DNA from 2 places in the Streptomyces sp. NPDC101227 genome. Region 2 is predicted to be linked to the other one. Evidence: predicted binding sites of a transcription regulator. Region 2 holds the regulator's gene; the other holds the start of a gene.
What was found. The regulator HspR, encoded in region 2, represses chaperone genes until heat shock. The targets are predictions, from matches to a motif close to TTGAGNNNNNNNNNCTCAA.

Region 1 (15,321 bases), on a different contig from region 2:
CACCGCGCTGCGCAGGCTGACCGAGTCCACCGCCGTACGCCTCGACTACCAGGTCTCGGAGGACGCCGACCCGGCCGTGGAGACCGCGCTGATGCACCGGCTCTACCACCGGTTCCTGCGCAGCGACATGACCGAGGACGAGCGCGACGCGAAGGCCGCCACGGCCTGCCGGGTGCTGGTCTCCGCCGACCCGCAGAACCCCGTCGACACCCGCAACTGGGACCGCTACGCCGCGCTGATCCCCCACCTGGAGCCCGCCTGCGTCCTGGACAGCCCCGAGCCCGCCGTCCACGAACTCCTCGTCAACTGCACCGAATACCTCCGGGTGCGCGGCGAGTACCGCATGGGCCTCAGGCTGTGCGAGCAGTTCATCGCCCGCTGGCGCACCCGGCTGGCGCCCACCCAGCGCACCATGCTCACCGTCACCCACCAGCACGCCAACATGCTGCGTCTGCTGGGCCGCTACCGCGAGGCCGAGGCCGTCGGCAGCGCGATCGTCGACCAGCTGCGCGCCGAGCGGGACGAGAACGACCCCGCCGTGCTGCGGGCCAAGGACGGCCTCGGCGGCACGTACATGGCCCTCGGCGCGTTCGAGGAGGCGTACGAGATCTTCGACGGCGTCTGGCGCGGCTTTTCCGCGCTGCTTGGCCCCGAGGCGCCCCGCACGCTCTCCGCCCGCAACAACCTCGGCGAGGTGCTGAGCCTGCTGGGGCGCTACGAAGAGGCGCTGGCCACGCACGGCGAGCTGCTGGCGGTCCGCGAGCGGGAGCTGCGGGCCCGCCACCACCTCACCCTCCGCTCGGGCATGGTCTACGCCCATATGCTGCGCCTGCTGGGCCGCTACCGCGAGGCCACCTCCCGACAGGAGCTCAACGCCCGCCTCCACCACCAGGTCATGGGCCGGCACACCCCGCAGACGCTGCGGGCCGACCACAACCTCGCACTGTGCCTGCGCCGCTCGGGCCGGCCGAACGAGGCCAACGAGCTGATGAAGGACGTGGTGGAGCGCTCCCGCCGGATCGCGGGACCACGGCACCCCGAGACCCTCATGGTGCAGGCGGACCACGCCACGTTCCTGCGCGAGCACGGCGACCTCACCGAGGCCGCGGAGCTCGCCGACGAGGTGGCCGAACGCTACCGCTCCCTGGTCGGCGAGACCCATCCGTACGCCGTCGGCACCCTCGGCAACACCGGCCTGGTCCGCGCCGAGTTCGGCGAGCACGCGGAGGCGCTGGCCATCGCCGAGCGGGCGCTGCACGGCATGACCGCGGCGATGGGCCCCGACCACCCCTGGACGCTGGGCTGCGCGCTCAACGCCGGCGCGGCCCGCAGCCGGGTCGACGATGCGGAGGGCGCGCTGGAGCTGAGCCGCGACACCCTGGAGCGGACCAAGGTGACGCTCGGGGAGTCGCACCCGATGACCTTCTCCGCCAAGACCGCCCTCGCCGAGGACCTGCGCACCCTGCGCCGCAGCCAGGAGGCGGCGAAGCTGGAGCAGGAGGCCATCGGGCAGCTGAGCGAGACGCTGGGCGCCGAGCATCCGCACACCCTCTCCGCCCGGCGCCGCCGCCGCCCCTACTGGGACTTCGAACCGCAGCCCGTGTAGACGCGGCCCGCCCGTCGGCGCACCCCGTGCGCGGGTCGCGCCCCGGACAGCCCGAAGGGCCCGCCCCCACTTCCGTGGGAACGGGCCCTTCGTGCGCTACGGGCGGACTCGACGGTTACGCGTCGAAGACCTCCGCCACCAGCTGTGCCTGCTCGGCCTGGTGCCGCTTGGCGGAGCCGACCGCGGGCGAGGAGCCGTGCGGCCGCGAGATGCGGCGCAGGCGCTCACCGTGCGGGACATCCGCGCCGACGGCCAGGTCCAGGGCGTCGATCAGGTTGAGGCCGAGGAACGGCCAGGCACCCTGGTTCGCCGGCTCCTCCTGGGCCCACAGGTACTTCTCGGCGTTCGGGAACTTGGCGATCTCCGCCTGGAGCTCCTTGCCGGGCAGCGGGTAGAGCCGCTCGAGACGCACGATCGCGGTGTCGTGCGCGCCGCGCTTCTCCCGCTCCGCCTCCAGGTCGTAGTAGAGCTTGCCGGAGCAGAAGACGATCTTGCGGACGTCCTCGGGCTTGACCGACGAGTCGCCGATGACGGGACGGAAGCCGCCCGTGGTGAACTCTTCCGTCTTCGACGCCGCCGCCTTCAGACGCAGCATCGACTTCGGGGTGAAGACGACCAGCGGCTTGTGGTGCGGGTTGTGGACCTGCCAGCGCAGCAGGTGGAAGTAGTTCGACGGGAGCGTCGGCATGGCGACCGTCATGTTGTTCTGCGCGCACAGCTGGAGGAAGCGCTCGATCCGGGCCGAGGAGTGGTCCGGGCCCTGGCCCTCGTAGCCGTGCGGCAGCAGCAGGGTGACGCCGGAGGTCTGGCCCCACTTCTGCTCCGCCGAGGAGATGAACTCGTCGACGATGGTCTGCGCGCCGTTGACGAAGTCACCGAACTGCGCCTCCCACATGACCAGCGCCTCGGGGCGGGCCAGCGAGTAGCCGTACTCGAAGCCCATCGCCGCGTACTCGCTGAGCAGCGAGTCGTAGATGTTGTAGCGGGCCTGGTCCTCGGAGAGGTAGAGCAGCGGCGTGTAGTCCTCGCCGGTCTCGCGGTCGATGAGGACCGCGTGGCGCTGGCCGAACGTGCCGCGGCGGGAGTCCTGGCCGGCGAGCCGGACCGGGGTGCCCTCCATCAGCAGCGAACCGACGGCGAGGGTCTCGCCCATGCCCCAGTCGATCGTGTCGTCCTCGACCTGGCCCGCACGGCGCTGCAGCTGCGGCAGCAGGCGCGGGTGCACGGTGATGTGCTCGGGGATGTTGACCTGCGACTCGGCGATCCGCTTGACGACCTCCTGGGAGATCGCGGTGTCCACGGAGACCGGGAACTCGGCCTTGGGCTGCGGCACCTCGGGCACGGCCGGGGCCGTGGTGGCGTCGCGGACCTCGGTGAAGACCTTCTCCAGCTGGCCCTGGAAGTCCTGGAGCGCCTGCTCCGCCTCTTCGAGGGTGATGTCGCCGCGACCGATGAGGGACTCGGTGTAGAGCTTGCGCACCGAGCGCTTCTTGTCGATCAGGTCGTACATCAGCGGCTGGGTGAACGCCGGGTTGTCCGACTCGTTGTGACCGCGGCGGCGGTAGCAGATCAGGTCGATGACGACGTCCTTGTTGAACGCCTGGCGGAACTCGAAGGCCAGACGGGCAACGCGGACGACGGCCTCGGGGTCGTCGCCGTTGACGTGGAAGATCGGCGCCTCGATCATGCGGGCCACGTCGGTGGCGTACATGGACGAGCGCGACGACTCCGGGGCGGCGGTGAAGCCGACCTGGTTGTTGATGACGACGTGCACCGTGCCGCCGGTGCGGTAGCCGCGCAGCTGCGACATGTTCAGCGTCTCGGCGACCACGCCCTGGCCGGCGAACGCCGCGTCACCGTGCAGCTGGATCGGCAGGACCGTGAAGTCCGTGCCGCCCTTGCCGATGATGTCCTGCTTGGCGCGCGCGACACCCTCGACGACCGGGTCCACGGCCTCCAGGTGGGAGGGGTTGGCGGTGAGCGAGACCTTGATCTGCTCGCCGTCCAGGCCGGTGAACGTGCCCTCGGCGCCCAGGTGGTACTTCACGTCGCCGGAGCCGTGCATCGACTTCGGGTCGAGGTTGCCCTCGAACTCGCGGAAGATCTGCGCGTAGGACTTGCCGACGATGTTCGCCAGGACGTTGAGGCGGCCGCGGTGGGCCATGCCGATGACGCACTCGTCCAGCCGCGATTCGGCGGCGGAGTCGATGACCGCGTCCAGCAGCGGGATGACGGACTCGCCGCCCTCCAGCGAGAAGCGCTTCTGGCCGACGTACTTGGTCTGCAGGAACGTCTCGAACGCCTCGGCGGAGTTCAGCCGGCGCAGGATGCGCAGCTGCTCGTCGCGCTCGGGCGACTTGTGGGTGCGCTCGACGCGGTCCTGGATCCACTTGCGCTGCTTGGGGTCCTGGATGTGCATGAACTCGATGCCGGTGGTGCGGCAGTACGAGTCCCGCAGCACGCCCAGGATGTCGCGCAGCTTCATCATGGACTTGCCGGCGAAGCCACCGACCGCGAACTCGCGCTCCAGGTCCCACAGGGTGAGGCCGTGCTCGATGATGTCGAGGTCGGGGTGCTTGCGCTGGTGGTACTCCAGCGGGTCGGTGTCGGCCATGACGTGGCCGCGGACCCGGTAGGAGTGGATCAGGTCGAAGACCCGCGCGGCCTTGGTGACGTCGTCGTCGTGCGAGACGTCGATGTCGCGCAGCCAGCGGACCGGCTCGTAGGGAATCCGCAGCGACTTGAAGATCTCGTCGAAGAATTCGTTCCCGCCGAGCAGCAGCTGGCTCATGACGCGCAGGAACTCGCCGGAGGCGGCGCCCTGGATCACCCGGTGGTCATAGGTGCTGGTCAGCGTCATGACCTTGGAGATGCCCATCTTGTTCAGGGCGTCCTGCGAGGTGCCCTGGAACTCGGCGGGGTAGTCCATCGCGCCGACGCCCATGATCATGGACTGGCCGGGCATCAGGCGGGGCACGGAGTGCACGGTGCCGATGCCGCCCGGGTTCGTCAGCGACGCGGTGACTCCGGTGAAGTCGTCCATCGTCAGCTTGTTGTCGCGGGCCCGGCGGACGATGTCCTCGTAGGCCTGCCAGAACTCGAAGAAGGAGAGCGTCTCGGCTTTCTTGATCGCCGCGACGACCAGCTGGCGCTCGCCGCCCGGCTTCACCAGGTCGATGGCCAGGCCGAGGTTGATGTGCGGCGGCTTGACCAGCGTCGGCTTGCCGTCCTTCACCGCGAAGGAGTTGTTCATCGACGGCATGGCCTTGAGGGCCTGCACCATCGCGTACCCGATCAGGTGCGTGAAGGAGACCTTCCCGCCGCGGGCGCGCTTGAGGTGGTTGTTGATGACGATGCGGTTGTCGAACAGCAGCTTCACCGGGACGGCGCGGACGGACGTGGCCGTCGGCAGCTCCAGGGAGGCGTTCATGTTCTTCGCAACGGCGGCGGACGGGCCGCGCAGGGTGACGAACTCGGGACCGCCGGGGGCCAGGACCTCCTCGGTGGCCGGCTTCGCGGCCGCGGGCTTCGCGGCGGGCTTCTCCGCCGGCTTGGCCGGTGCGGCGGGGGCCTTGGCTGCCGGCTTCGCGGCGGCCGGAGCGGCCGGGGTCACCGGCTTCGCGGCCGGGGCCGCAGGCGGCGCGGCCGGAGCGGACGGCGCCGGGGCGGCCGGAGCGGGGGCCGAGCCCTCCGCCGGCTGGCTCGGCGCGGTGGCGCCGCCCGGCTTGTAATCGGCAAAGAAGTCCCACCAGGCTCGGTCTACCGAGTTCGGGTCCTGGAGGTACTGCTGGTAGATCTCGTCGACGAGCCACTCATTCGGACCGAAAGCGGCAGCAGGGTTCTTGCCCTGCCCCTCTTGGTCACTCGAGACACTCGCACTGTTGGGGGACTGTAGCGACACGGCGGCAACCGCCCTCTTCCGCTTCCTAAAGGTGGTGGACAGCGGGAATAAAGGCTACGCCTCTTGTGACCATTGGTGCAGTCCGGGAGGGCTACTCGTCGTACACGTCACATTCCTCGACGGGTTTCAGCGCACGACTTGGCGGGAAACACACGAAGTTTGCCCGCGTGCGGGTATGGCTCACAGCGGTCGCACCCCTTGCGGGAGCCCGAGATGAGCCCGGAATGAGCCCGGAATGGGTACGTCCGCCTTCGACCCTACGTCAGCGGCCGCCGCGAGCCGTCAGCTCCGAGCCGACTCCAGCCCCGGAAGGGTGACCCGGATCCGGCAGCCACGAGGAGATTCGGCCACCCCGATCCGTCCGCCGTGCAGATCCACCGCCCAGCGGGCAATGGCCAGGCCCAGGCCCGTGCCGCCGTCGCTGCCCGGGCCGGACGCCGCCGGTCCGCCGCGGTTGAACCGCTCGAAGACCCGGTAGCGCTCGGACGCGGGAATCCCGGGGCCCTCGTCCTGCACCTCCAGCTCCAGGCTCTCCGGCCCCTCGCCGCGCCGCGCATGCACCGTGACCCGGCCGTGCCGGGGGCTGTGCTTGATCGCGTTGTCGATGAGATTCGCCACGACCTGGTGCAGCCGCTCGGCGTCCGCGTGCGCGGTCAGCTCCGGCGGCGAGACATCGAGGTGCAGATGGACGTCCGTACGGGTGTGGGTGCCCGTTCCGGCGACCCCGGCCAGGGTCGAGGCGCCCCGGCTCATATTGGCCTCCTTGAGCACCCCCGACAGGTACGGCCAGACCTCGAAGCGCCGGGCGTGCAGCGGCACCACGCCGTTGTCCAGCCGGGACAGGTCCAGGAGGTGCTCGACCAGGCGGCCCAGCCGCTCGGTCTGCTTCAGCGCCGTGCGCATCGTCTCCGGATCCGGCTCGCAGACCCCGTCGACGACGTTCTCCAGCACCGCCCGCAGCGCGGCGATGGGCGTGCGCAGCTCGTGCGAGACATTGGCGACCAGCTCCTTGCGGTGGGTGTCCACCGCCTCCAGGTCGGCCGCCATGCGGTTGAAGGCCTCCGCCAGGTCCCCGAACTCGTCCCGCCGGTCGGAGCGCACCCGCCGCGAGTAGTCACCGTGTGCCATCGACCGGGTGACGTCCGTCATCTCGCCGAGCGGCGCCGTCAGGTTGTTCGCCACGAACTGGGTGATCAGCAACGACGCGATGATCGAGAAGACCGTGATCACCCGCAGCTCGGTCGCGGAGGCGATCGCCACGAACACGAGCAGCGTGGTGATGATCACCGAGACGATGACCAGCGCACCGAGCGCCGCCTTGACGGAGCGGTAGGGATCCAGCGGCCGCAGCCCCTCCCAGATCCGCTCCCACAGGCCCCGCGTGGGGACCCGCCACTGCCGGCGCCGCATCATGCGGCCGGGGTCTCCAGGGCGTAGCCGACGCCGTGGACCGTACGGATGCGCTCGGCACCGATCTTGCGGCGCAGCGCCTTGATGTGGCTGTCGACCGTACGGGTGCCGGAGGCGTCCGCCCAGTCCCACACCTCGGCCAGCAGCTGCTCACGGGAGAGCACCGCGCGCGGGGTGTTCGCCAGGCAGACCAGCAGATCGAACTCGGTCGGCGTCAGATGGACGTCCGCGCCGCGCACCCGCACCCGGCGCTGCGCATGGTCGATCTCCAGCTCGCCCAGGCGCAGGATCCCGCTGCGCGGCGTATGCGCGGCCAGCGCGGCCCGCTCCACCCGGCGCAGCAGGACATGCACCCGCGCCGCCAGCTCCCGCATGGAGAACGGCTTGGTCATGTAGTCGTCGGCGCCGACACCGAGGCCGACCAGCATGTCGGTCTCGTCGTCCCGCGCCGTGAGCATCATCACCGGCACCGGCCGCTGGGCCTGGACCCGGCGGCACACCTCCAGGCCGTCGAAGCCCGGCAGCATCACATCGAGAACCAGCAGATCGGGCTGCCAGGCCTCGGCGGTGTCCACCGCGGCCGGGCCGTCCGTGGCCGTCTGCACCTGGAAGCCCTCGGCGCGCAGCCGGGCCGCGATGGCGTCGACGATCGTCGGGTCGTCCTCCACGACCAGCACCCGGCGCTGGGCGCCCGGCGTGGCCGCGGCGGCGCCGCCCTGGCTTGTCTGAGTCTGGTCCATCGCCCGCCCCTGCATTGCCCCTGCGTGGTCGCGTCTTACTGGGCAGCAGCGTAAAGCCATGCCGTCACTGTCGGCTACGCGCCCTTGCGCGCAAGATGCACCGCGTCGGGGACACCTCGGGCAACGGCGATCTCTTCCGTGCGTACCCCAACGAATCCGGCATTCCGTAGCGCCTGCTCGAAGGCGGACGACGGCTGGGCGGACCATACGGCGAGCACCCCGCCCGGCGTCAGCCGCTCGTGACAGGCGGCGAGACCGGAGGGGGAGTAGAGGCCGGTGTTGTCGTCGGTGACGGTCCAGTCGGGGCCGTTGTCGATGTCCAGGCACAAAGCGTCGAACGGGGCCCCGCCGGCGTGGAGATACGCGACGAGGTCGGTGTTCAGGATCTCGGTACGGGGGTCGCTCAGCGAGTCCGCCGAGACCGCCGACAAGGGGCCCGTACGGTGCCAGTCGATCACTGCTTCCTCCCGCTCGACGACGGCGATCCGGCCCCAGCGCGGCTCGGCCGCCGCCCGGGCCAGCGAGAACCCGACGCCCAGGCCGCCGATCAAAACCGCGGGCCGCGGCCGGCCGGCGGGGAGGGCGTCCAGCGCGGCATCCATCAGCAGCCGCTCGGAGCGGCCGTCGGAGGTGTCCATCAGGAAGCAGCCGTTGGCGATGATCTCGTAGACCGCGGGCTCCCCGGCGATTCCGCAGGGCCCGGGTCCGCCGCCCCGCTGCCGCAACACCACCTCGCCGTAAGGGCCTTCGCGGCGGTCGAGGGTGCGCGGTGCCTGCTGATCGAACGGGGCGCCGGCCGTCTGGTGCGGAGGAACGGGAGCCATGCGGGCCATCTTGGGCGACGGCGGCGGCGACGGTCCAACCGATTGCGCCAGGCGCCGTCCGGCCCTTTCGCCCCGGACGTGAGACATCTCATGAAGGTTGAGCGGAGTGACGGATCTCACCTCCACAGCTCACTCATGGGTTGAGCGTGCAGGGTGGTCGCCAACGTACTCCGGGACGGAAGGAGGCTCGCCGTATGAGCTGGGTGGACACCGTCGACAGCACGCCGGCCGACACCGCTGCCGCGCGGCCGGGCGTCCTCGCGGGGATTCCGCGGCAGCGCGGCGGGGCTCCGTCGGCGTCCCGCCACGGAACCGGACCGTCCGGCCGCCGCCCGCGCCCGCGGCCCTGGCGGCTGCTGCCCACCCCCACCGGCACCCCCTTCACCTTCGGCTACGCCGCCGTCCTCACCGCCACCTCGCTCTTCGCCGCACACGCCGACCCCACCCTGGTCTCCGAGCTGCTCCGCGGCTCCAGCACCGACATCGTCCACCTGGCGCAGGCCCCGCTCCTGGTGCTCGTCGCCTCCGCCCTGTGGGTCGCGGGCGGTCTGACCTCCGGCTACGCCCTCGCCCTCCTCTTCGCCCTCACCGCCCTGGAGCGGCGGATCGGCGGCCTGCGCGCCGCCGCCGTCTTCTTCGGCGGCCATGCGCTGGCCACCCTCGCCACCGAACTCCCGGTCGGCTTCTCGGTCGCCGCCGGCCAGCTGCCCGACAGCTCCCTCTCCCGCCTCGACTACGGCATCAGCTTCGGCGTGATGACCTGCATCGGCGCTCTCGCCGGACTGCTCCCGGCCTGGTGCCGCTGGCCGCTGCTGGCGGGCGCCGGCTATCTGGTGATCACCGGACTGCTCGCCTACGCCGACCCGATGACCGACTGGGGCCATCTGCTCTCGCTCACCCTGGGCGCCGCGAGCTGGCCCCTGCTGCGCCGGTGGCGGGACCGGCCCGCCCGGCTGCGGCCGCAACACGCCTGAGGGGAGGCACGCGGGGAAGCGGGCCTCGGGCCCGACCAGGCTCACCCCGGCGGCAGTTGTGGCGCCTGGCCCCTCGCCCCGCGTCGCCCCGGCCGACGGCTCAGCCGAGCCAGATCAGCATCCCCTCCCCGTCGTCCGCCGCCGCACGGAAGAACAGCCGCAGCCGCTCGTAGTGCTCGCTCACATAGTCCAGGGACTCGCCGCGCTGCCAGACGATGACCGGGTAGACCTCCGCCTCGGCGAGCTCGGCCGGGGCGACGCCTGACACCAGGCTCGCGCCGGACAGCTCGGCCATGGCGTCGGCGGCCACCCGCACCCGGGCGGGGGCGAGGTAGCGGGGCGGTCCGTACCCCCAGTCCTCGGCGTCCGCTATGGCCTCCTCCCCGTGGACGACATCCACCGGGAAGCCCGCGCGGCGCAGCAGGAAGCCCAGCGCGTCCCAGGCCTTGTCGATGTCGAGGCAGCGCGCCTCGTCCGGCTCCTGCGCCTCTTCTCCGGCGGTCTCCCACCACCCGCTGACCAGCTTCAACGCCCACTCGGGATCGCCGGTCGCCCGGTCGAGTTCGGCGGCCGTGACCCGTGCGTACTCTCCGATCATGCTCATGTTCCGGATGCTAGGACCGGGCACTGACATCGCCGGGCGCCCGACGCGCCGGACCGCGCGGGAGGGGATTAATTCCGGCCAGGAAGCCGCCTGCGCCTGGGAGAATGGCCCTCCCGTCCCCGCACGGTGCGACCCCTTTACCCACCCCGCAACAGGAGTTCACCCACCTTGTCCCGCGCCCAGGAACACCCCGCTCCCGACCCCGTCGCGCTTGGCCTGAAATCCGACTGCGGCAGCTGCTTCGGGCTGTGCTGCGTTGCGCTGCCGTTCGCGGCCTCGGCGGACTTCGCGGTCGACAAGGAGGCCGGCCGGCCCTGCCGGAACCTGCAGACGGACTTCCGTTGCGGGATCCACGCCGATCTGCGGCAGCGCGGCTTCTCCGGGTGCACCGTCTTCGACTGTTTCGGGGCCGGCCAGAAGGTCTCGCAGGTCACCTTCGGCGGCCAGGACTGGCGACGGGCGCCGGGTACGGCGCGCGAGATGTTCGAGGCGTTCCCCGTCATGCGGCAGCTGCACGAGCTGCTGTGGTACCTCGCCGAGGCGCTGGCCCTGCCCACCGGTGCAAGCACCGGCTCCACCGGAGCGGCCGGCGCCGCGCTGCCTGCCGCGCTCCACGCAGACCTGCGCGGCGCGCTCGACGCCACCGAGCGCCTCACCCGCGGCACCGCCCAGGAGCTGGCCGCGCTGGACATGCCCGCGCACCGGGGCGAGGTCAATGCGCTGCTGCTGCGCACGAGCGAGCTCGTACGGGCCAAGGTGCCGGGGAAGAAGAAGGACCGGCGCGGGGCGGATCTCATCGGGGCCCGGCTGAAGGGTGCCGCTCTGCGGGGCGCCAACCTCCGCGGGGCGTGTCTGATCGCCGCCGACCTCCAGGGCGCCGATCTGCGGTCCGCCGACCTGATCGGTGCCGACCTGCGGGACGCCGACCTGCGCGGCGCGGACCTCACCGGCAGCATCTTCCTGACGCAGTCCCAGCTCAACGCGGCCAAGGGCGACGCCGCCACCAGGCTGCCGGCCGCCCTGAGCCGTCCCGCGCACTGGTAGCAGGGCGCGGCCGCGGCGGCTGATCGCTGACAGCGAACGGACGGCGGGGAACATCTCCGGGACCCCTGGCATTGAGTGAGTAAAGCTCAACTTGTTTGCCGAAGGGGAGATCATGGCATCGACGTCCACACCGCTCACTCTGCCCGTGCTGCCCCTCGATGACGAGGTCGTACTGCCGGGCATGGTGGTGCCTCTGGACCTTTCCGACGCGGAGGTACGGGCGGCGGTGGAGGCCGCGCAGGCCGCCGCCGACTCGGGCTCTTCGGGTAACAAGCCGAAGGTGCTGCTTGTGCCCCGGATCGACGGGAACTACGCGGGGATCGGCACGCTGGGCCGGATCGAGCAGGTCGGGCGGCTGTCCGACGGCGACCCCGGCGCGCTGATCCGGGGGCTCGGCCGGGTGCGGATCGGTTCCGGCACGACCGGGCCCGGTGCCGCGCTGTGGGTGGAGGGGACCACCGTCGCGGAGGAGGTGCCCTCCCCGCTGCCCGGCGCGGTCGGCGAACTCGTCACCGAATACAAGGCGCTGGCCACCAGCTGGCTGAAGAAGCGCAGTGCCTGGCAGGTCGTGGACCGTGTGCAGGGCATCGACGATGTCTCCACGCTCGCCGACAACGCCGGCTACCTGCCGTTCCTGACCACCGATCAGAAGGTCCGGCTGCTGGAGACCGTCGACCCGGTCGCCCGGCTGAAGGCCGCCACCGACATCCTGCGCGGGCATCTCGCCGAGCAGGACGTCGCCGAGTCCATCGCCAAGGACGTCCAGGAGGGCGTCGACAAGCAGCAGCGGGAGTTCCTGCTGCGGCGCCAGCTGGAGGCGGTGCGCAAGGAACTGGCCGAGTTGAACGGCGATCCCGAGGACGAGGGCGACGACTACCGCGCCCGGGTCGAGGCCGCCGATCTGCCCGAGGACGTCCGCAAGGCCGCCCTCAAGGAGGTCGACAAGCTGGAGCGGGCCAGCGACCAGAGCCCCGAGGGCTCCTGGATCCGCACCTGGCTGGACACCGTCCTCGAACTGCCCTGGAACGAGCGGACCGAGGACGCCTACGACATCGCCGGCGCCAAGGACGTACTGGACGCCGACCACGCCGGTCTGGAGGACGTCAAGGAGCGGATCACCGAGTATCTGGCGGTCCGCAAGCGGCGGTCCGAGCGCGGGCTCGGCCTGGTGGGGGGCCGCCGCGGCGGAGCCGTACTGGCGCTCGTGGGGCCGCCCGGGGTCGGCAAGACCTCGCTCGGGGAGTCCGTCGCCCGTGCCATGGGCCGCAAGTTCGTCCGCGTGGCGCTCGGCGGCGTACGGGACGAAGCGGAGATCCGCGGGCACCGCCGTACCTACGTCGGCGCGCTGCCCGGCCGGATCGTCCGCGCCATCAAGGAGGCCGGTTCCATGAACCCGGTCGTCCTCCTCGACGAGATCGACAAGGTGGGCTCGGACTTCCGGGGCGACCCGGCCGCCGCCCTCCTGGAGGTCCTGGACCCGGCGCAGAACCACACCTTCCGCGACCACTACCTGGAGGTCGAACTCGACCTCAGCGACGTCGTCTTCCTGGCCACGGCCAATGTCCTGGAAGCCATCCCCGAGCCGCTGCTCGACCGGATGGAGCTGGTCCGGCTGGACGGCTACACCGAGGACGAGAAGGTCGTCATCGCCCGGGACCACCTGCTGCCGCGTCAGCTGGAGCGGGCGGGCCTGGAGTCCGGCGAGGTGACCCTCGAGGACGATGCGCTGCGCAAGCTGGCGGGCGAGTACACCCGGGAGGCCGGCGTACGCAATCTCGAACGGGCGGTCTCCAGGCTGCTGCGCAAGGTCGCGGCCCAGCACGAACTGGGCGAACGGGAGCTGCCGTTCACCGTCGGCGTGGACCAGCTGCGCCCGCTGATCGGACGGCCGCACCACACCCCGGAGGCCGCCCAGGACCCGGCCGAGCGGCGTACGGCCGTGCCCGGCGTGGTCACCGGCCTCGCGGTCACCGGCGCGGGCGGCGATGTGCTCTATGTCGAGGCGTCGCTCGCCGATCCCGAGACCGGTGCGTCCGGCCTCCAGCTGACCGGCCAGCTCGGCGACGTCATGAAGGAGTCCGCGCACATCGCGCTCTCCTTCCTCCGCTCGCACGGCGCGGAACTGGAGCTTCCGGTCGGCGATCTGAAGGAGCGCGGGGTGCATCTGCACGTACCGGCCGGTGCCGTGCCCAAGGACGGGCCGAGCGCGGGCGTGACGATGACGACCGCACTGGCCTCGCTGCTGTCGGGCCGCCAGGTCCGACCGGATGTGGCGATGACGGGTGAGGTCTCGCTGACCGGCCGGGTCCTGCCGATCGGCGGCGTCAAGCAGAAGCTGCTCGCCGCGCACCGCGCGGGGATCACCACGGTGGTCATTCCCAAGCGCAACGAGCCGGACCTGGACGACGTGCCGGCCGAGATCCTCGAGGACCTCGAGGTGCACCCGGTCTCGGACGTCCGCCAGGTCCTGGAGCTGGCGCTGGTACCGGCGTCCAACGGTGCCGCGCCGGAGGTGCCGGTCGCGGCGTGAGGCGGCGGTGGCCGGTCGGCCACCAACCGGCCCGTCCCTCCCACCAGGGACGGGCCGGCCGCCAGGGGGCGCCGTCAGGCGTCAGGCGTCAGCCGTTGGCCAAGGCCTGGAGGCGGTCCAGGGCGCCGTTGAAGCGGTTGTGGTCACCGACCGTCGCACCGCTGGAGGTGTACTGCCAGATGGTGTGGAAGCCCCAGCCGGCCGGGAGTTCGCCGACCGAGGAGCCATAGCGCGGGACCCACAGCGGATTGATGCTGCCGAAGGCCGTGGAGTTGCCGGTGCACTGCTTCCACCAGCTGGTGGAGGTGTAGATGACGGCGTCCCGGCCGGTGCGCGCCTTGTAGGTGGCGAACCAGTCCTTCATCCAGTTCACCAGCCCGGCCGCGCTCAGCCCGTAGCAGGTCGAGCCGTAGGGGTTGTACTCCATGTCGAGCGCCCCGGGCAGTGTCTTGCCGTCCTTGGACCAGCCGCCGCCGTGGTCGACGAAGTAGTTGGCCTGGGCGGCGCCGCTGGAGGTGTTGGGGGTGGCGAAGTGGTACGCGCCACGGATCATCCCCGCGTTGTAGGAGCCGTTGTACTGCTGCGCGAAGTACGGGTTGGTGTAGCTGGTGGACTCGGTCGCCTTGACGTACGCGAACCGTGACCCGCTGTTCCAGAGCGTCGACCAGGCGACATTGCCGTTGTGGCTGCTGACGTCCACGCCCTCGACGGACGCCGCCAGCGAGGACGGCGACGCGGCGATACCGGCCGCGTGCCCCTCGTGCTTGGCGATCTGGGAGCCGGCCCAGTCCTGTTCGGGGTGGCTGGGTTCGGTCGCGCGCCCGGGGGCCGCGGCACCCGCGGTGCCGGACGCGCCGAGCAGGAGGGAGAGGGCCGCCATCAGGGCCCCGGCGGCGGTCGCCAGGGAACGGGCCGGGCGGTGGGGGCGGGGGGAGTAGGGGTGGTGCGGGGCTCCGGATCTGAGCACGGGCATACGTGCCTCCATAGATCTCGAGGATCTAGGTGAGTGACCTGAGGGGGGAAGGTCGAGTGACCTGAGGGGGGTGGTCCGAAGAGGGGGGATCGACCGGCATGACACTGGTACGTACCTGCGTGCTTACCTGCGTACCTACTTGCTACCCACTTGCTACCCACTTGGTGTGGCCATGCCACAAAGGACGGTACGCGCGTAGACCAGCGTGACAAAAGAGGGGGCGGGGGCTGCCGTTGGTCTAATCCTGCGAAATACTGGCCGAGCTGCGGCTTCGGCCGCCGGCGAAAGAAACTTTCAGGCAGGGAAAGCGGGAAAGGGCGCTGACGTGCACAACACCGGAGCCGACGGAATGACGGCGGACGGCGAACAAACTGGTGTGGACCACGTATTCCTGTCCCTGGAGCGCGAATTGGCGGTATTCCTCCGCCGGGCCCGTGCCTCGTCCGGAGAGCTGGCGCGCGAGGTCCACCCCGACCTTGAGCCGGCCGCCTATGGCCTGCTCGTCCGGCTGGCCGATGCCGGAGCCCAGCGCGCCACCGAACTCGCCGCCTTCTTCGGCGTCGGCAAGGCCACCATGAGCCGCCAGCTGCACGCCCTGGAAAAGCTCGGACTCGTCGCCCGCGAACCGGACCCCGCCGACGGCCGGGCGGTCCTGGTACGCATCACCGACGAGGGCCGCGAGCGCTTCACCCGCGTCCGCACCGCCCGCCGCGCC
Region 2 (15,321 bases):
TGAGGGCCCCGGCGGGGCCGCCCGGACCGTGCTCAGCCCAGGCCGAGGTCGCCGAGCTGGTAGCCGGTGATGTAGGGAAGGCCCGCCTCGGCGATGGCCGACGCCGCGCCCCGGTCCACGATCGTTGCCACCGCAACGACCTCGGCGCCCGCTTCGCGCGCCGCCTCGACGGCGGTCAGCGGCGAGCCGCCGGTGGTGGAGGTGTCCTCGACGACCAGCACCCGGCGGCCCTTGATGTCCGGACCCTCGATACGGCGCTGCATACCGTGCGCCTTCTGCGCCTTGCGGACGACGAAGGAGTCCAGCCGGCGGCCACGGGCGGCGGACGCGTGCAGCATCGAGGTCGCGACCGGGTCGGCGCCGAGCGTCAGCCCGCCGACCGCGTCGTAGTCCAGGTCCGCGGTGATGTCCAGCATCAGCTGACCGACCAGCGGCGCGGCCTCGCCGTCCAGGGTGATCCGGCGCAGGTCGATGTAGTAGTCGGCTTCCTTGCCGGAGGAAAGCGTCACCTTGCCGTGCACCACGGCCTTGTCCTTGATCTGCTGCAGCAGCGCGCCGCGCACGTCGTCACTCATGGCCACGAGCTTAAGACCACCGGCTCACGACAGCGTCCGCCAGCTCCAGGTCGTGGAGATCTCCAGCGGGTCGATCGGCGTGACCAGGCGCGGCAGCGTATTGAGCCCGTTCGGCGGGCCCGACTGCGGCTCCACGCAGACCGCCGCCTCCTGCTCGTCGTAGATCACGACCCACTCGGCGCGACTGGTCACCGTCAGCCGGAGCCGCCCCGGCCAGGTGAGCGTGACGTCCACGCCCTGCGGCATCCCGAAGCAGTCGTCCCACGGCCCCGGCTTCGGCGGGATCCGGCGGCCGGTCGGAAGGTGGTCCGCGCCCCGCTCCTCCTGCCACTCGGCCTCGAAGTCGACGGTGACGTCCGCGCCGCCGTCCCCCAGATTCCGCAGGAACCACGGGTGCCAGCCGGCCTGTGCCGGAAAGGAGTCGCCGATCGTCTCGATGCCCATGGTCAGGGTGAGCGAGGAGCCGTCCTCGGCGAGCTCGACGAGCTGGGTCACCGTCCCCGGGTACGGCCAGGGGGCGGCCGGATCGGCGAGGTCGTAGGTGAAGGCGGCCGCCGTCGCGCTCGAGCGCGCGGTCCGCCAGCTGAGGCTGCGGCCGGTGCCGTGGATGGCGTGCGGCGCGGCGTTGACCGGCATCTGATGCAGCTCGCCGCCGTTGCGGAAACGGCCGTGGTCGATCCGGCCGCACCACGGAACCATCGGGAAGCTGCCGTAGTGGTCGCCCTGCCGCAGCAGTTCCAGGCCGCCGACGCGGAGGCTGCCGAGGCGGCAGCCGTTGTCCGGATGGACGGTCACTTCGGCGTCCCCTGCGGCCAGTCGTACGCCGTCCGGCCGCGTCCGCGAGGCACTCTGCGTGGTGTTGTCGGTACTCACGGCACGACCCTAACGGTGGGCCCGGGCACGGCGCCGGTGCCCTCGCCGACCGGCCCCGACCTCGCCACCGCGCTCAGCGGCGGCGGCGCAGTACCCGGCCGACGACCACGGCCGAAGCCAGCACCACCGCCGCGGCGGGCGCCGCCCAGCGCAGCGTCGCCGAGGCCGTGTTCACCTCGGGCGGCGGCACCGGCGCATACCGCCCGCGCGGCGGTGCGTGGTCGACCTCTTCGGCGCTGCGCCCGATCATCGTCCGGCGCGCGTGGGCGGCCTCGGCGGGCGCATCGCCGTCGGCATCACCCTCGGCATCGCCGTCGTAGGCATGGTCCGCGTCGCGCGCGCCGCCGCCGTCGAGCGCGGCATCCACGTCATCCACGTCATCCAGTTCATGGACGTCATCGAGGCCATGGACGTCGCCGAGACCGGGCACGTCCCCGTGGTCCGGGGTCTCGCCCCCGTCGTGGGCCTCGTCCGCATCGCTGTGGGGATCGAGCGACGGCGGCGGCACCTCGGTCTCGAAGATCCCCTGCCCCGACGGCTTCCCCGACTGCTCCTCGGACGGTTCCCCGGACGGGGCCGCCACCGGCCGCTGCTCCAGATCCGCCGCCAGGTTCTCCGCGAAGCGGTCGAGGAGACGTCGGCCCGCGGCCTCGGCGGACCGGTCGGTCGCCTCGGCGAGCCGGCCGTCGCCGCGCAGCTCGCCGGAGCAGACCAGGGTCGTCCCGGGAGCGGGCTCGGTGACCGGGGTCAGCCGTACGGTCAGCGTCAGCGCGACCACGCCGTCGCCGCGCGCCTCGGTGGCCTTCGCCTCGAAGACCAACGCGGCGTCCTCGGAAGCGTCCTTGCCGCCCTCGTCGGCGATCGTCAGCGTGCCGCGATAGGTAATGGTGGAGCTGCCGATACGCAGCCGGAGTCGGCCCTCGGGGATGCGCGGGGCCGCATCGGCGTCGAGCTGGACTCCTGGGACGCAGCGCGCCACGCGCTCCGGCTCGGTGAGTGCCTGCCGCACGGTCCCTACGGGAAACGGAACGTACACCTCATGCTCCATGGGATCTGAGCCTACCCAGCGCCTCCCGGAGCAGTGCCCGCCGCGTACAACTTTCTGCGCACCCGCGCCGGACCGGCCCGCGGACCGCCGCCGCGGCGTAGCCTGTGCCGCCCTCACTCCTGATAACGCGGATGCATCAGGGTGGAGGGCACCACGGAGCGGATCCGGCCGGCGGCCGCCCCTTGCTCGTCGGCCCGCAGCGCCTCGCGGGTGACGGAGGCCAGCGGCGGCACGTCCGGTGCCAGGCCCAGCCGGGGCGGGCGCCGCGCGGCCAGCACGAAGCCCCAGAACCTGACCCGGCCCGTCGACCGTGCATCGGCCTCCGGCGCGAGTGGCGTCGGCGGACCTTCCGGCCCGATCAGGCCGACGGCGCGGTCCGGGGCACCGGAGAAGTCGGCGAGCCGCCCCGGGACGCGGTACGGGACGGTCGCCAGCCCCACCGAGCGCATCGTCGCCTCCACCGTCCAGTACGACCGCGGCCGCTGCGCCGGCGCCCCGGCGTGCACCGCCAGCCGCCCGCCGGGGGCCAGCATCCGCGCGACCAGCCCGTAGAACTCCTGCGAATAGAGCTTGGTGCTGGCGGTGATCCCGGGATCGGGGAGGTCGGTGAGGATGACGTCGTACGGCCTCCGCCGCCCTCGGCTTCTCCCCGGCTCCCGCAGCCAGTCGAAGGCGTCCGCCGTCACCGTGTGCACCCGGGGATCGCTCATCGAGTGGTGATTGAGGTTCGAGAGACCGGGGTCCGTGCGGGCCAGCTTCAGGACTCCGGGGTCGAGTTCGACGACGGTGACCGAGCGGACCGCGCGGTAGCGCAGGATCTCGCGGACCGCCAGGCCGTCGCCGCCGCCGAGGACCAGCACCCGGCCGTGCGGGCCGCCCGCCATCGCCGGGTGCACCAGCGCCTCGTGGTAGCGGTACTCGTTGTCCGCGCTGACCCTCAGGCGGCCGTCCAGATACAGCTCGAGCGGGCGGCCGGAACCTTTCCTCCCCCGCCCCGCACCGCCCGCGCCACCCGTGCCGCCGGTGCCGCCGGTCAGCACCACCTCCTGGACGCCGGTCTGCACCGCGACCCGCACCGCCGCGCCGTACACCGCGCGCCGGGCGGCCCGCTCGAAGGACGAGGCCAGCAGCGCGCCGGTGGCCAGCAGCGCGAGCACCAGCACATTGGTCAGGAGCAGCAGCCAGCGCGAACGGGGGCTCAGATCACGGCGGAAGAGCCACAGCACCAGCGCGCCGCCCGCCACCGCATTGACCCCGCCGGTGACCAGCGCACCGGTGAGCTGGCCCAGGCAGGGCAGCAGCAGAAAGGGGAACGCCAGCCCGCCGACTAGCGCGCCCACATAGTCCGCGGCGAAGAGGTCGGCGACCGCGCCGCCCGCGTCCTGGCGGCGCACCCGCTGGATCAGCGTCATCAGCAGCGGCACCTCGGCGCCGATCAGGACCCCGATGGCCAGCGAGAAGCCGACGAGCGCGGAGCGGGACTGGCCGAACCAGGCGAAGCAGGCGTAGAGCGCCATCGCGGAGCCGCCGCCGACCAGCGCGAGGAGCGCCTCGACCGCGCCGAAGCCGACCGCCGCCCGGCAGCGCAGCCGCTTGGCCAGCAGCGCGCCGATGCCCATGGCGAAGACCATGACGGACAGCACGACCGACGCCTGAGTGACGGAGTCGCCGACCAAGTACGTGGCGAGCGCGACCAGTTCGAGCTCGTAGACCAGACCGCAGGCGGCGCAGACGAAGACGACGGCGAGGACGAGCAGCCGGCCGAGCCCGGACGGCACGGGCAGCCGCGCCGGCTCCATGGCCTCCGGCGGCCCGAGCGCCCCGGAGGGGGCGGTATCTGGCGGGTCGATCATGAAACGAACGCTACGTGACGGTTCCGTGCCCTTTTGTCACCCACACGAGTGCACTCTCCGTTCTACACATGATCATTGCCGGCCATGTTGTTGCGCGCGCGGGACGTGTCGCCGACACCCTCATGCACAGGGCATATGTACGCGTCGCGCCCCGGGCCTCGGCTCACCGCACCCACGGCAGCGGTGCGCGACCAGGGGCGGCACGCCCCCCGCCGGACCCGCGCCTAGACGGCCGCGACCGCCGTCCGTACGCCCACCCGTGTGCGGGTGGCCACCAGTCGGCCCTCCTGCGGGTACGCGTGCCAGGTCCGCCAGCGCACCTGGCCGTGCTGACGCTGCGCCAGCATCGCGGTGAACGCATGCGGCGAGCCCGGAAAGGTCCCCGCCAGACCGTGCGGATGCTCGGCGACCAGTGCGAGCAATTCCTGCGCGCGCCCCGCGAAGGAGCCGCGCGACAGCGTCTCGACATGCGCGGCGAATTCGTACTCCCAGTCGCCCAGCCGCTTGGCCACGCCGAGCGGCAGCGGCGTACTGGAGCCCGGCATACAGGCGACGGTCTCGGAACACGTACCGCGCTCCTCTTCGAGAAGCACCTGATGAGAAGCCCCTAGCAGTCTCAACTGCACCTGAGCGTCGTCGAGTTGGAGATCCAGTACCGCCAGGGCCGGCAGGGGTTCCCTGCCCAGGGCCCAGGCGAGGTCGGAGGCACGGGTATCGGTGTACGCCGTTTTCAGGGTGGTGAGCATGGGTCGGCTCCGCAAACACGCAGTGGATGGTGGGCCGGCCCGCCCGAGAAGGATCAGGGATGTACGACTGCCTGCCGGCTCGTGCCCACGTGGGATGCGAGAACTGGGGGATTCTCTAAGGGAGAGGGAATCATGGATGGCAGGTCGACCACAGCCGTTTTACCCATCTTCGATGGGTTTCCATCCCCTAGAGGGCCCCTCAGTTCAGTTGTTCAACACGCAAGCGCCCGGCGGATGTTGACCGTCAGGTCGCGGTCCGCCGGGCGCATATGCGGTCAAGCATGAGCCGTATGCATGTGTGCAGCTGGCGAGGCCCTGGCGGCCGTGGAACGGGCCGCCGGACGCGGTCGGCACGGCCGCCGGAGGGGCACCGCCACGGCCTCGATCGCGGCCGTACGAAGACGGGCCGGGCGCCCCCGCCGCCCCTCGGACCCGTCCCGGCTCAGGAGCCCCCGCCGCCGCAGCCGCCACCACCGCCGCCGCCACCACAGCCACCGCCCCCGCAGGAGGAGCCGCCGCCGCAGCCGCCACCGCCGTGATGCCCGCCGTGATGCCCGCCGGACGATCCGCAGCTGCTGCCCCCACCGCCGGCGGCCCACCAACTACCGCCGCCCGACCGCGAGTACCCGCTCCGCTTGCGGCCGCCGCCACCGCCCCGCGACGCCAGGGACACCAGCCACAACACCACCACGAAGATCACCAGAAAGATCACAAAACCCGTCATCTGCCCCACACCCCTTTCGTTCCCCCGAAGCGGGGGGTACCTCCCACGCCCTTCAGGCAGTGGGGGAGCATCGCCCCGTCCGGCGCCCCGTGCGCCGCTGACCGCCCTCGTCGCCGGCCGTCCATGTCTGTTGTGCGGGACTGATGCCCGGGGCCCTCGGACCCCAAAGCACAGTTGAGGAAGTCCAGAGGTTCGGCGGAGGATGGCGCGCATGGACCGACCGCTGCTCAATCGCCGCCTCGCCGAATTCGGCACCACGATCTTCGCCGAGATGTCCGCACTCGCCGTACGGACCGGCTCCATCAACCTGGGCCAGGGCTTCCCCGACGCCGACGGCCCGGAGGAGGTCAGAGAGGCGGCGGTCCGCGCGCTGCGCGACGGCCGCGGCAACCAGTACCCGCCCGGCCCCGGCATCCCCGAACTGCGCGCCGCCGTCGCCGCCCACCAGCAGCGCTTCTACGGCCACCTCGGCCTGTCCTACGACCCCGACACCGAGGTTCTGGTCACCGCGGGCGCGACGGAGGCGATCGCCGCGTCCCTGCTGGCGCTGCTGGAGCCCGGCGACGAGGTCATCGCCCTGGAGCCGTACTACGACTCCTACGCCGCCTGCATCGCCATGGCCGGCGGCCGCCGCGTCCCCGTCACCCTGCGCCCGGACCCGTCAACCGCCTCCTACCACCTGGACCTCGACGAACTCCGCGACGCCGTCACCGACGACACCCGCCTCATCCTCCTCAACACCCCTCACAACCCCACCGGCACCGTCCTCACCCACGACGAACTCGCCGCCGTCGCCCAGCTGGCCGTGGAGCGCAACCTCCTCGTCATCACCGACGAGGTCTACGAGCACCTGGTCTTCGAGGGCGAGCACACCCCCCTCGCCTCGTTCCCCGGCATGCGGGAGCGCACGGTCACCATCTCCTCCGCCGGCAAGACCTTCGCCTTCACCGGCTGGAAGGTCGGCTGGGTGACGGCCGCCCCCGAGCTGACCGCCGCGGTCCGCTCCGCGAAGCAGTTCCTCACCTACGTCTCCGCCGGCCCCTTCCAGTACGCCGTCGCCGAGGCCCTCGCCCTCCCCGACACGTACTACACGGCCCTGCGCGACGACCTCCGCACCAAGCGCGACATCCTCGCCACCGGCCTCACCGAGGCCGGCTTCCAGGTCTTCCGCCCCTCCGGCACCTACTTCATCACCACCGACATCCGCCCCCTCGGCACCGCCCTGTCCGAAGAGGGCGACGGCTTCGCCTTCTGCCGCGCCCTCCCCGAACGCGCCGGCGTCGTCGCCATCCCCAACGCCGTCTTCTACGACCACAAGGACCAGGGCGCGCCGTACGTCCGCTTCGCGTTCTGTAAGCAGGAGGAGGTCCTGCGGGAGGCGGTCGGGCGGCTGCGGAAGCTCTGAGGCGGTGGGGCCACCGGCGGCACCCTCCCGTTGCGGGTCACCCCGGGAGGCCCGCACACACGGACGCGGGCCCCGGAGCCAGTAGCTCCGGGGCCCGCGCAGCCGGGAAATCGAGGGGCGGGGCTCAGGCCTCGCCGTCCCCCGGCTTGTCGTCGGAGTCGCCTTCGATCTCGGCTTCGAGGCCGAGCTGCTCGACGAGCCACTTGTCGAATTCGATCGAGGCGCGGACCCAGCTGACCGTGCTCGACACAAAGTGTTCGAGCGAGACGCCGGTGCCGATCAGCATCGATGCCTCACCGATCAGACGGACCGTGCCGTCGTCGTGGGTGTGGGTGTAGGCCTTGGGCCACAGGGTCCGGCGGTTCCAGTCGTCGATCGCCTCCAGCAGCTTCGACTTGTCGTCGATGCCGTGGGCGCGGTCGTAGAACGTGCGGACGGAGAAGATCTCCTGCTCCTCCTCACCGCGGAACATGAAGTACGTGCGGAACTGCTCCCACGGGGCGGCGAGGTCACCCTCCTCGTCGACTACGTACTTCAGCTCCATCTGGTCGAGGAGCTGCTTTACCAGGTCCTGGTCAGGCACGACGGGACCATCAGGCCCCGACGGCTCGGGTTCGGGCTGGCCCCCGAAATTCGGAATCGAGGACGGGTCGATGCTCACCGTGGAATTCCCTTCGTATGGTCTCTGCCATCCTCCCCCACATCCGCCCCGTCCTGGCAACCCCAGAGGGTGCGGATGCGGGCAAGGTGTCGGTCAAGCCATGCGATCGCTCCTGGTCAGGCCGCACCCGGCCGGGCCGGCTCCACCGACAGGCGATCACCGTCCACATCGACCCGCACCGTGTCCCCGTCGAGGACCTCGCCCGCCAGGATGGCCCGCGCGAGCTGGTCGCCGATGGCCGTCTGGACCAGGCGGCGCAGCGGCCGGGCGCCGTAGGAGAGGTCCGGGGCCGGGGCGTCGAGGACCGGCTCCTGCCCGAGCCAGGCGAGCCAGGCCAGGGCCCGGTCGGTGACGTCCAGCGTGAGGCGGCGGCCGGCCAGGCGGCGCTGGAGGTGGTCGAGCTGGATCCGGGCGATGCGCTGGAGCTGGTCGGTGCCCAGCGGGTGGAAGACCACCACGTCGTCGAGGCGGTTGAGGAACTCGGGACGGAACGACGCCCGGACCGTCTCCAGCACCTTTTCCCTCCGCTGGTCCTCCTTGAGGAGGGGGTCCATGAGGAAGTTGGAGCCGAGGTTGGAGGTGAGGATGAGGATGGTGTTGCGAAAGTCGACCGTCCGGCCCTGGCCGTCCGTGAGGCGGCCGTCGTCGAGGACCTGGAGGAGGACGTCGAAGACCTCGGTGTGGGCCTTTTCGACCTCGTCCAGGAGGATGACGCTGTAGGGGCGGCGGCGGACGGCCTCCGTGAGCTGGCCACCCTCCTCGTAGCCGACGTAGCCGGGCGGGGCGCCGACCAGACGGGCGACGGAGTGCTTCTCGCCGTACTCCGACATGTCGATCCGGACCATGGCCCGCTCGTCGTCGAAGAGGAAGTCCGCGAGCGCCTTGGCCAGCTCGGTCTTGCCGACGCCGGTCGGGCCGAGGAAGAGGAACGAGCCGGTGGGGCGGTCCGGGTCGGCGATGCCGGCGCGGCTGCGGCGGACCGCGTCGGAGACCGACCGTACGGCCTCGGCCTGACCGATCAGCCGCTTGCCGATCTCGTCCTCCATGCGCAGCAGCTTCTGGGTCTCGCCCTCCAGAAGGCGGCCGGCCGGGATGCCGGTCCAGGAGCCGACCACGTCCGCGATGTCGTCCGGGCCGACCTCCTCCTTGACCATGGACTCCTTGCCGCCCGAGGCGCCCTTGGACGCCTCCTGCTCCGCCTCGGCCGCGGCGGCCTCCTCCAACTCCCGTTCCAGACTGGGGATTTCGCCGTACAGCAGCTTGGAGGCGGTGTCGAAGTCGCCGTCCCGCTGGGCGCGCTCCGCCTGCCCGCGCAGCTCGTCCAGCTTCTCCTTCAGCTCACCGACGCGATTGAGCCCCTGCTTCTCCTTCTCCCAGCGGGCGGTCAGTCCCCGCAGCTCCTCCTCCTTGTCGGCGAGGTCCTTGCGGAGCTTCTCCAGGCGCTGGACGGAGCCGGCGTCGGTTTCGTTCTTGAGGGCCAGCTCCTCCATGCGCAGGCGGTCCACGGCCCGCTGGAGCTCGTCGATCTCGACGGGCGAGGAGTCGATCTCCATGCGGAGCCGGGAGGCGGCCTCGTCGACGAGGTCGATCGCCTTGTCGGGCAGGAAACGGGAGGTGATGTAGCGGTCGGAGAGGGTGGCCGCGGCGACCAGCGCGGAGTCGGCGATCTGCACCTTGTGGTGGGCCTCGTAGCGGCCCTTGAGCCCGCGCAGGATGGCCACCGTGTCCTCGACGGTCGGCTCGGCGACCAGCACCTGCTGGAAGCGGCGCTCGAGCGCCGGGTCCTTCTCGATCCGCTCGCGGTACTCGTCGAGGGTGGTCGCGCCGACCATCCGCAGCTCGCCGCGGGCCAGCATCGGCTTGAGCATGTTGCCCGCGTCCATGGACGAGTCCCCGCCGGCGCCCGCGCCGACGACGGTGTGCAGCTCGTCGATGAACGTGATGATCTGGCCCTCGCTGGACTTGATCTCCGCCAGGACGGTCTTCAGGCGCTCCTCGAACTCGCCGCGGTACTTGGCACCCGCGACCATCGCGCCCAGGTCGAGCGCGACCAGCCGCTTGTTGCGCAGCGACTCGGGGACGTCGCCCTTGACGATGCGCTGCGCCAGCCCCTCGACGACGGCGGTCTTGCCGACGCCGGGCTCACCGATGAGCACCGGGTTGTTCTTCGTACGGCGGGAGAGCACCTGCACCACACGCCGAATCTCATGATCACGACCGATCACCGGGTCGAGCTTGCCCTCGCGGGCGGCCGCCGTGAAGTCCGTACCGAACTTCTCCAGCGCCTTGTACGTGCCCTCCGGGTCGGCGTTGGTCACCCGCTGCCCGCCCCGGCTCGCCTCGAACGCGGCCATCAGCTTCTTGGCGCCGGCGCCCTGCTGCTCCAGCAGCTCGCCGGTGCGGCCGCCCTTGGCGGCGATGCCGATGAGGAGATGCTCGGTGGAGACATAGGCGTCACCGAGATCGCGGGCGCGCTGCGTGGCGTCCGCGATGGCGGACAGCAGGTCGCGGTCCGGCTGCGGTGGCGCGACGGTCGAACCCTGGACGCTGGGCAGCCCGGCCAGCTGACGCTCGGCGCCGTTGCGCAGCGCGGCGGCGTCGGCCTCGACGCTCGCCAGCAGGTCCATGATGTTCTCGTTGTCCTGCCCGGCCAGCAGCGCGAGCAGCAGATGCGCGGACGTCATGTCCGCGTGCCCGGCGGTGACCGCCCGCTCATTGGCGGCGGCCAGCGCCTCCCGGCTCTTGTTGGTCAGCTCGGCATCCACGGCCCGGTGTCCTCCCTGTGTGTTGTTCCGATACGTCTTGCAGGTACCAACGTGCGATAAGTTGAGTCTATTCCACTCAATCTCTGCTGACACGCCCCATCGGGAACCCGTTCGCGTTTTCCGCCGCCGGCGCAACTCCGCGCCACGCTCACGACGAACCACCCCACCCTTGCGCGTGAACGGCCGCGAACGCGTCTTCGCCGGCGGCCGCGCCTCGTGACACTGGCCTTCGACCACAAGGAGGTGCAGCATGACGGCTATGGCACACGAGCCGATGGCTACCGACGAAGAGACCCTCCTGGATTACTTCCTCGCCCTGGAAACCCCCAAGGGCTTCCGGGCCGAGCTGATCGAGGGGGAGATCGTTGTGACGCCACCGCCGGACAACAGGCATGAGCGGTTTTTCAGCAGGATCATCAAGCAGATCTTGGCGAAGTCCGAAACCGACATGGATGTCTCCGGAAACAAGGGGGTGTCGCTGTCCCACGGCGACCTGCCCGCCAAGGACTACGTGATCCCTGATGCCACATTCGTGCCCAGCGAAGCGGATATCTTCGATCTTCCAGGCATGTGGATCCCCAGCTCCGAGATCGCCTTGGTCCTCGAAGTGACCTCAAGCAGCCCGCATAGGGACCGAGTCGAAAAGCGACACTGCTACGCCCGCACTGGAATCCCGCTCTACTTGCTCGCCGATCGAGAGAAGTCAACGATGACGCTGTTCAGCGAGCCTGAAGGCGAGGACTACACCGTGATCCACCGAGTTCCCTTCGGTAAGTCAGTTCCCCTCCCCGCCCCCTTCTCCTTCGACCTCGAGACGACCGACTTCCTCTGACTTTCCCGAACGGCCCGTGAACCCCGAAGGGACGCGGGCCTACCCTTTCCCCCATGGCCCATGACCTCTCCGCCCTCACGCCCGAGTACCTCGCCTTCTGGGGCGAGTACCTGATGCCGACCCTGACCACGCTGCGTACGAACGGGACCCCGCATGTCGTCCCGGTAGGCGTCACTTACGACGCCGGGCAGCGGATCGCGCGGATCATCACGCGCAAGGACAGCGCCAAGGTCAAGAACATCCTCGCCGCCGGGGCCGACGGCGCCACCGTCGCCGTGTGCCAGGTGGACCGCGGCCGCTGGGCGACGCTGGAGGGGATCGCCCGGGTGCGTACGGATGCCGAGTCGGTGGCCGACGCGGTGAACCGGTACGCCGAGCGGTACGGCCGTACGCCGGAGCCGAACCCCGACCGCGTCATGATCGAGATCGCCGTGACCAGGGCGATGGGGCGGGCCTGAGCCCCCTGCGGACCCCGCCCGGGCCTGGCTGAAAACGGACGGTCCGCATCCGGCGTCTTGCGCTCACCTGGTACTCAGGAGAAAGAGAAACGGCAGGCACCGAGCAGGAATGGAATAGTTCCGCACGCAAGCGGACCTTCTCGGCCCTCCTTCGAGCACAAGACGGCAGCTGGAGGCCCGCATGCCGCAGGCGCTGTGCAACGCGACCACCGTCCCCCCGCCGGTTCCCCGCCGCCCGGCACTCGCCCCTCCGCGGCCCCGCGCGGAGCTCTGCCCCCGGTGCGGCGGCCAACTCGCCGTCAACCAGGACGGCTGGAAGATCTGCCACGCCTGCGGCTATGCCTCGCCACCCGGCGCCACCCCTCCACCCCGGGGCGCCTGCGGGGTATCGTCGCCCCCACAGTCGCCACGCCCCGGAGGGCACGATGAACTCGGTCCGAGTGACGGCGATCGCCTGCCTGATGCCGCTGTCCGAGCTGGACGAGGATCCGTTTCTGGTCGACGACCGCAGCCAGCACGACATGTGCAAACAGTGGGCGGCAGCCCGTGATTACCGCCTGACCTGCCGGCTCAGCCTGCACCAGCTGCGCGCCGACCACAGTGCGCTGTGGAGCGATGTCGAAGACGGCCTGGTCGATGTGTTCGTGGCGCCCAACCGCCGGGCGCTGGAGAACGCCATCGACGGGGCCGACGAATTCAGCGCGCGCTGCGCGGCGGCGGGCGTCCGTCTGGAGACCGCCGACCTCGACGAGCCGGTCTACACGCTGGCGATGAAGTCCCATGTGCACCGGCGGCTGTCGATGCCGACGGCGGGGTACAACGGCTGCTGAGGCGCCGAACGCATGACGGAGGGCCGGGGGTTTCACGTGAAACCCCCGGCCCTCCGTCATGCGTTCGGCCATGGCCGCGCCACGCGCGCTACTCGGAGCGCTTGTTGGGCCGCCACACCACCAGCGCGCTGGTCTGCTGCACATCCTGATACGGCACCAGATCGCGGCGGTACGAGGCATGCACCGCCGCCTCCCGCTGCTGCATCGCGCTGGCCGCGCCCTCCAGGGCGCCCTGGAGCTCGGCGACGCGCTGCTGAAGGGCCGCGACCTGGTTCTCCAGCTCGATGATGCGCTTGATGCCGGCGAGGTTGATGCCCTCGTCCTGGGACAACTGCTGCACCGTACGCAGGAGTTCGATGTCCCGGGCCGAATAGCGGCGGCCCCGCCCGGCCGTGCGGTCCGGCGAGACCAGACCCAGCCGGTCGTACTGACGCAGGGTCTGCGGATGCAGGCCCGAGAGCTGGGCCGCGACGGAGATGACGTACACCGGCGACTCTTCGGTCAGTTCATACGGGTTACGACGCTGCCCGCCCCGGCTGTCCATCTCAAGCTCCCTTCGCGGCCTGGAACAGCTCCGCCCGCGGGTCGGATCCCACGGTCGCCTCTCGATAGCTCTCCAGCGATTCCTTCGCCTTGTCGCTCAGGTCACCGGGAACCTGTACCTCGATGGTGACCAGCAGATCGCCGCGGGTGCCGTCCTTACGGGCGGCGCCCTTGCCCCGGGCCCGCATGGTGCGTCCGTTGGGAGTGCCGGCCGGCAGCTTGAGCGTGACCGGCGGGCCGCCCAGCGTCGGCACCTTGACCTCGCCGCCCAGCGCGGCCTCCGGGAAGGTGACCGGCACCGTGATGGTGAGGTTGTCGCCCTTGCGGCCGAAGACCGGGTGGGCGTGGACATGCACGACGACATAGAGATCGCCCGCCGGGCCGCCCTGCTCGCCCGGTCCGCCCTTGCCGCGCAGCCGGATGCGCTGCCCGTCGGAGACGCCCGCGGGGATGCGTACCTGCATGGTGCGGGCGCTCGTCGCGCGTCCGCTGCCCTTGCAGACCTCGCAGGCATCCTGGGCGATCAGGCCCCGGCCCTTGCAGTCGGCACACGGGTCGGTGAGCGAGAAGCCGCCGCCCGCGCCCCGGCTGACCTGGCCGGTGCCGACACAGGTCGGACAGACCCGAGGCGTACCGTTTTTGTCGCCGGTGCCCGCACACGACTTGCACGGCTCCTTGCTGGACATCCGCAGCGGGACCGTGGCCCCGTCGACCGCCTCGGTGAAGCTCAGCGTCACCTCGGACTCGATGTCCTGGCCGCGCCGCGGGTGCGTACGGGTGCCCGCGCCGCCCCGGTTGAACAGGCCGCCGAAGACGTCCCCGAGGCCGCCGCCGAAGCCGCCGCCCCCCTGGCCGCCGCCCTGGGAACCTCCGAAGAGGTCGCCCAGGTCGAAGTTGAAGCTGCCGCCGCCGGCGCCGGGACCGGGCCGGAACCCGCCGTTGCCGAACAGCGCGCGCGCCTCGTCGTACTCCTTGCGGCGCTTGGGGTCGCCCAGGACGTCGTTGGCCTCGGAGATCTGCTTGAAGCGCTCTTCGGCCTTGTCGTCGCCCTTGTTGGCGTCCGGGTGGTTCTCGCGGGCGAGCTTGCGGTACGCCTTCTTGATTTCCGCTTCGGTGGCGTCCTTCGGGACGCCGAGGACCTTGTAGTAGTCCTTCTCAACGAAGTCCTTGGTGCTCATCCTCGACGTCCCTCCTTCCGCGCGATTTCCTTGTGTGTCCTCACGTCAGCCCTCTTCCGGGCCACCGCTCTCCTCGTCCGAGGCCTTGGCGCCCTTGGCGTCGTCCTCGGATCCGGACTTGGCGCTCTGCGCGCCCGGCTGCGGCTCGGCGACGGCGACCCGCGCGGGGCGGATCGTTCGCTCACCGATGCGATACCCGGGCTGCAGGATCGCCACGCACGTGGTCTCCGTGACATCCGGTGCGTACGAATGCATCAGTGCCTCGTGGATCGTCGGGTCGAAGGGCTCGCCCTCCTTACCGAACTGGGTCAGACCCAGCTTGGCGACCACGGCCTCCAGCGATTCGGCCACCGACTTGAAACCACCGACCAGTTCGCCGTGCTCGCGGGCACGGCCGATGTCGTCGAGGGTGGGCAGGAGCTCGGACAGGACACTCGCCGAGGCGATCTCCTTGACCGTGATCCGGTCCCGTTCCACCCGACGGCGGTAGTTCTGGTACTCGGCCTGGAGCCGCTGGAGGTCCGCCGTGCGCTCGTTGAGCGCCGAACGGGCCTGGTCCAGCTGCGCCGTCACGGCCACGTCCTGGGTGCTTTCGTTGGCGTCCCCGGCCGGGGCCGAGCCCGCCTTGTCGGCGGACCCGGCCTCCTGCGCCGCGTCTTCGGGAGCGGCGGAGGTGGGCCCCTCCGCGCCGGCGGGCGTGGAGGGAGGGACGTCAGGCTTCTCGTCGAAGCCCGGGGTCTCCTCCGTCACGCGGCACCGTCCTTCTTGGGCTTCTCGTCGTCGACGATCTCGGCGTCCACGACGTCGTCGGCGGCCTCGGCCTGCTCACC

Region 1: lon (endopeptidase La) is a predicted target of HspR. The motif match lies at 11,175-11,193, and genes of this name have one in related genera.

The regions. Positions count from the first base shown of each region.
Region 1 covers NZ_JBIWOD010000007.1:212,238-227,558, forward strand. The annotation lists gene fxsT (FxSxx-COOH system tetratricopeptide repeat protein) at 1-1,606, shown strand, start outside; gene ACIRPT_RS18640 (multifunctional oxoglutarate decarboxylase/oxoglutarate dehydrogenase thiamine pyrophosphate-binding subunit/dihydrolipoyllysine-residue succinyltransferase subunit) at 1,722-5,507, opposite strand; gene ACIRPT_RS18645 (sensor histidine kinase) at 5,790-6,920, opposite strand; gene ACIRPT_RS18650 (response regulator transcription factor) at 6,917-7,657, opposite strand; gene ACIRPT_RS18655 (spermidine synthase) at 7,732-8,481, opposite strand; gene ACIRPT_RS18660 (rhomboid-like protein) at 8,676-9,455, shown strand; gene ACIRPT_RS18665 (YfbM family protein) at 9,556-10,059, opposite strand; gene ACIRPT_RS18670 (pentapeptide repeat-containing protein) at 10,228-11,103, shown strand; gene lon (endopeptidase La) at 11,216-13,633, shown strand; gene ACIRPT_RS18680 (lysozyme) at 13,722-14,606, opposite strand; gene ACIRPT_RS18685 (MarR family winged helix-turn-helix transcriptional regulator) at 14,956-15,321, shown strand, end outside.
Region 2 covers NZ_JBIWOD010000009.1:249,763-265,083, reverse strand. The annotation lists gene pyrE (orotate phosphoribosyltransferase) at 33-575, opposite strand; gene ACIRPT_RS22935 (aldose 1-epimerase) at 600-1,448, opposite strand; gene ACIRPT_RS22930 (carbon monoxide dehydrogenase subunit G) at 1,522-2,496, opposite strand; gene ACIRPT_RS22925 (polyamine aminopropyltransferase) at 2,610-4,349, opposite strand; gene ACIRPT_RS22920 (DUF2617 family protein) at 4,574-5,095, opposite strand; gene ACIRPT_RS22915 (hypothetical protein) at 5,538-5,819, opposite strand; gene ACIRPT_RS22910 (pyridoxal phosphate-dependent aminotransferase) at 6,031-7,224, shown strand; gene ACIRPT_RS22905 (YbjN domain-containing protein) at 7,349-7,885, opposite strand; gene clpB (ATP-dependent chaperone ClpB) at 8,002-10,650, opposite strand; gene ACIRPT_RS22895 (Uma2 family endonuclease) at 10,901-11,482, shown strand; gene ACIRPT_RS22890 (pyridoxamine 5'-phosphate oxidase family protein) at 11,536-11,940, shown strand; gene ACIRPT_RS22885 (hypothetical protein) at 12,366-12,770, shown strand; gene ACIRPT_RS22880 (heat shock protein transcriptional repressor HspR) at 12,859-13,314, opposite strand; gene dnaJ (molecular chaperone DnaJ) at 13,316-14,491, opposite strand; gene grpE (nucleotide exchange factor GrpE) at 14,537-15,241, opposite strand; gene dnaK (molecular chaperone DnaK) at 15,238-15,321, opposite strand, start outside.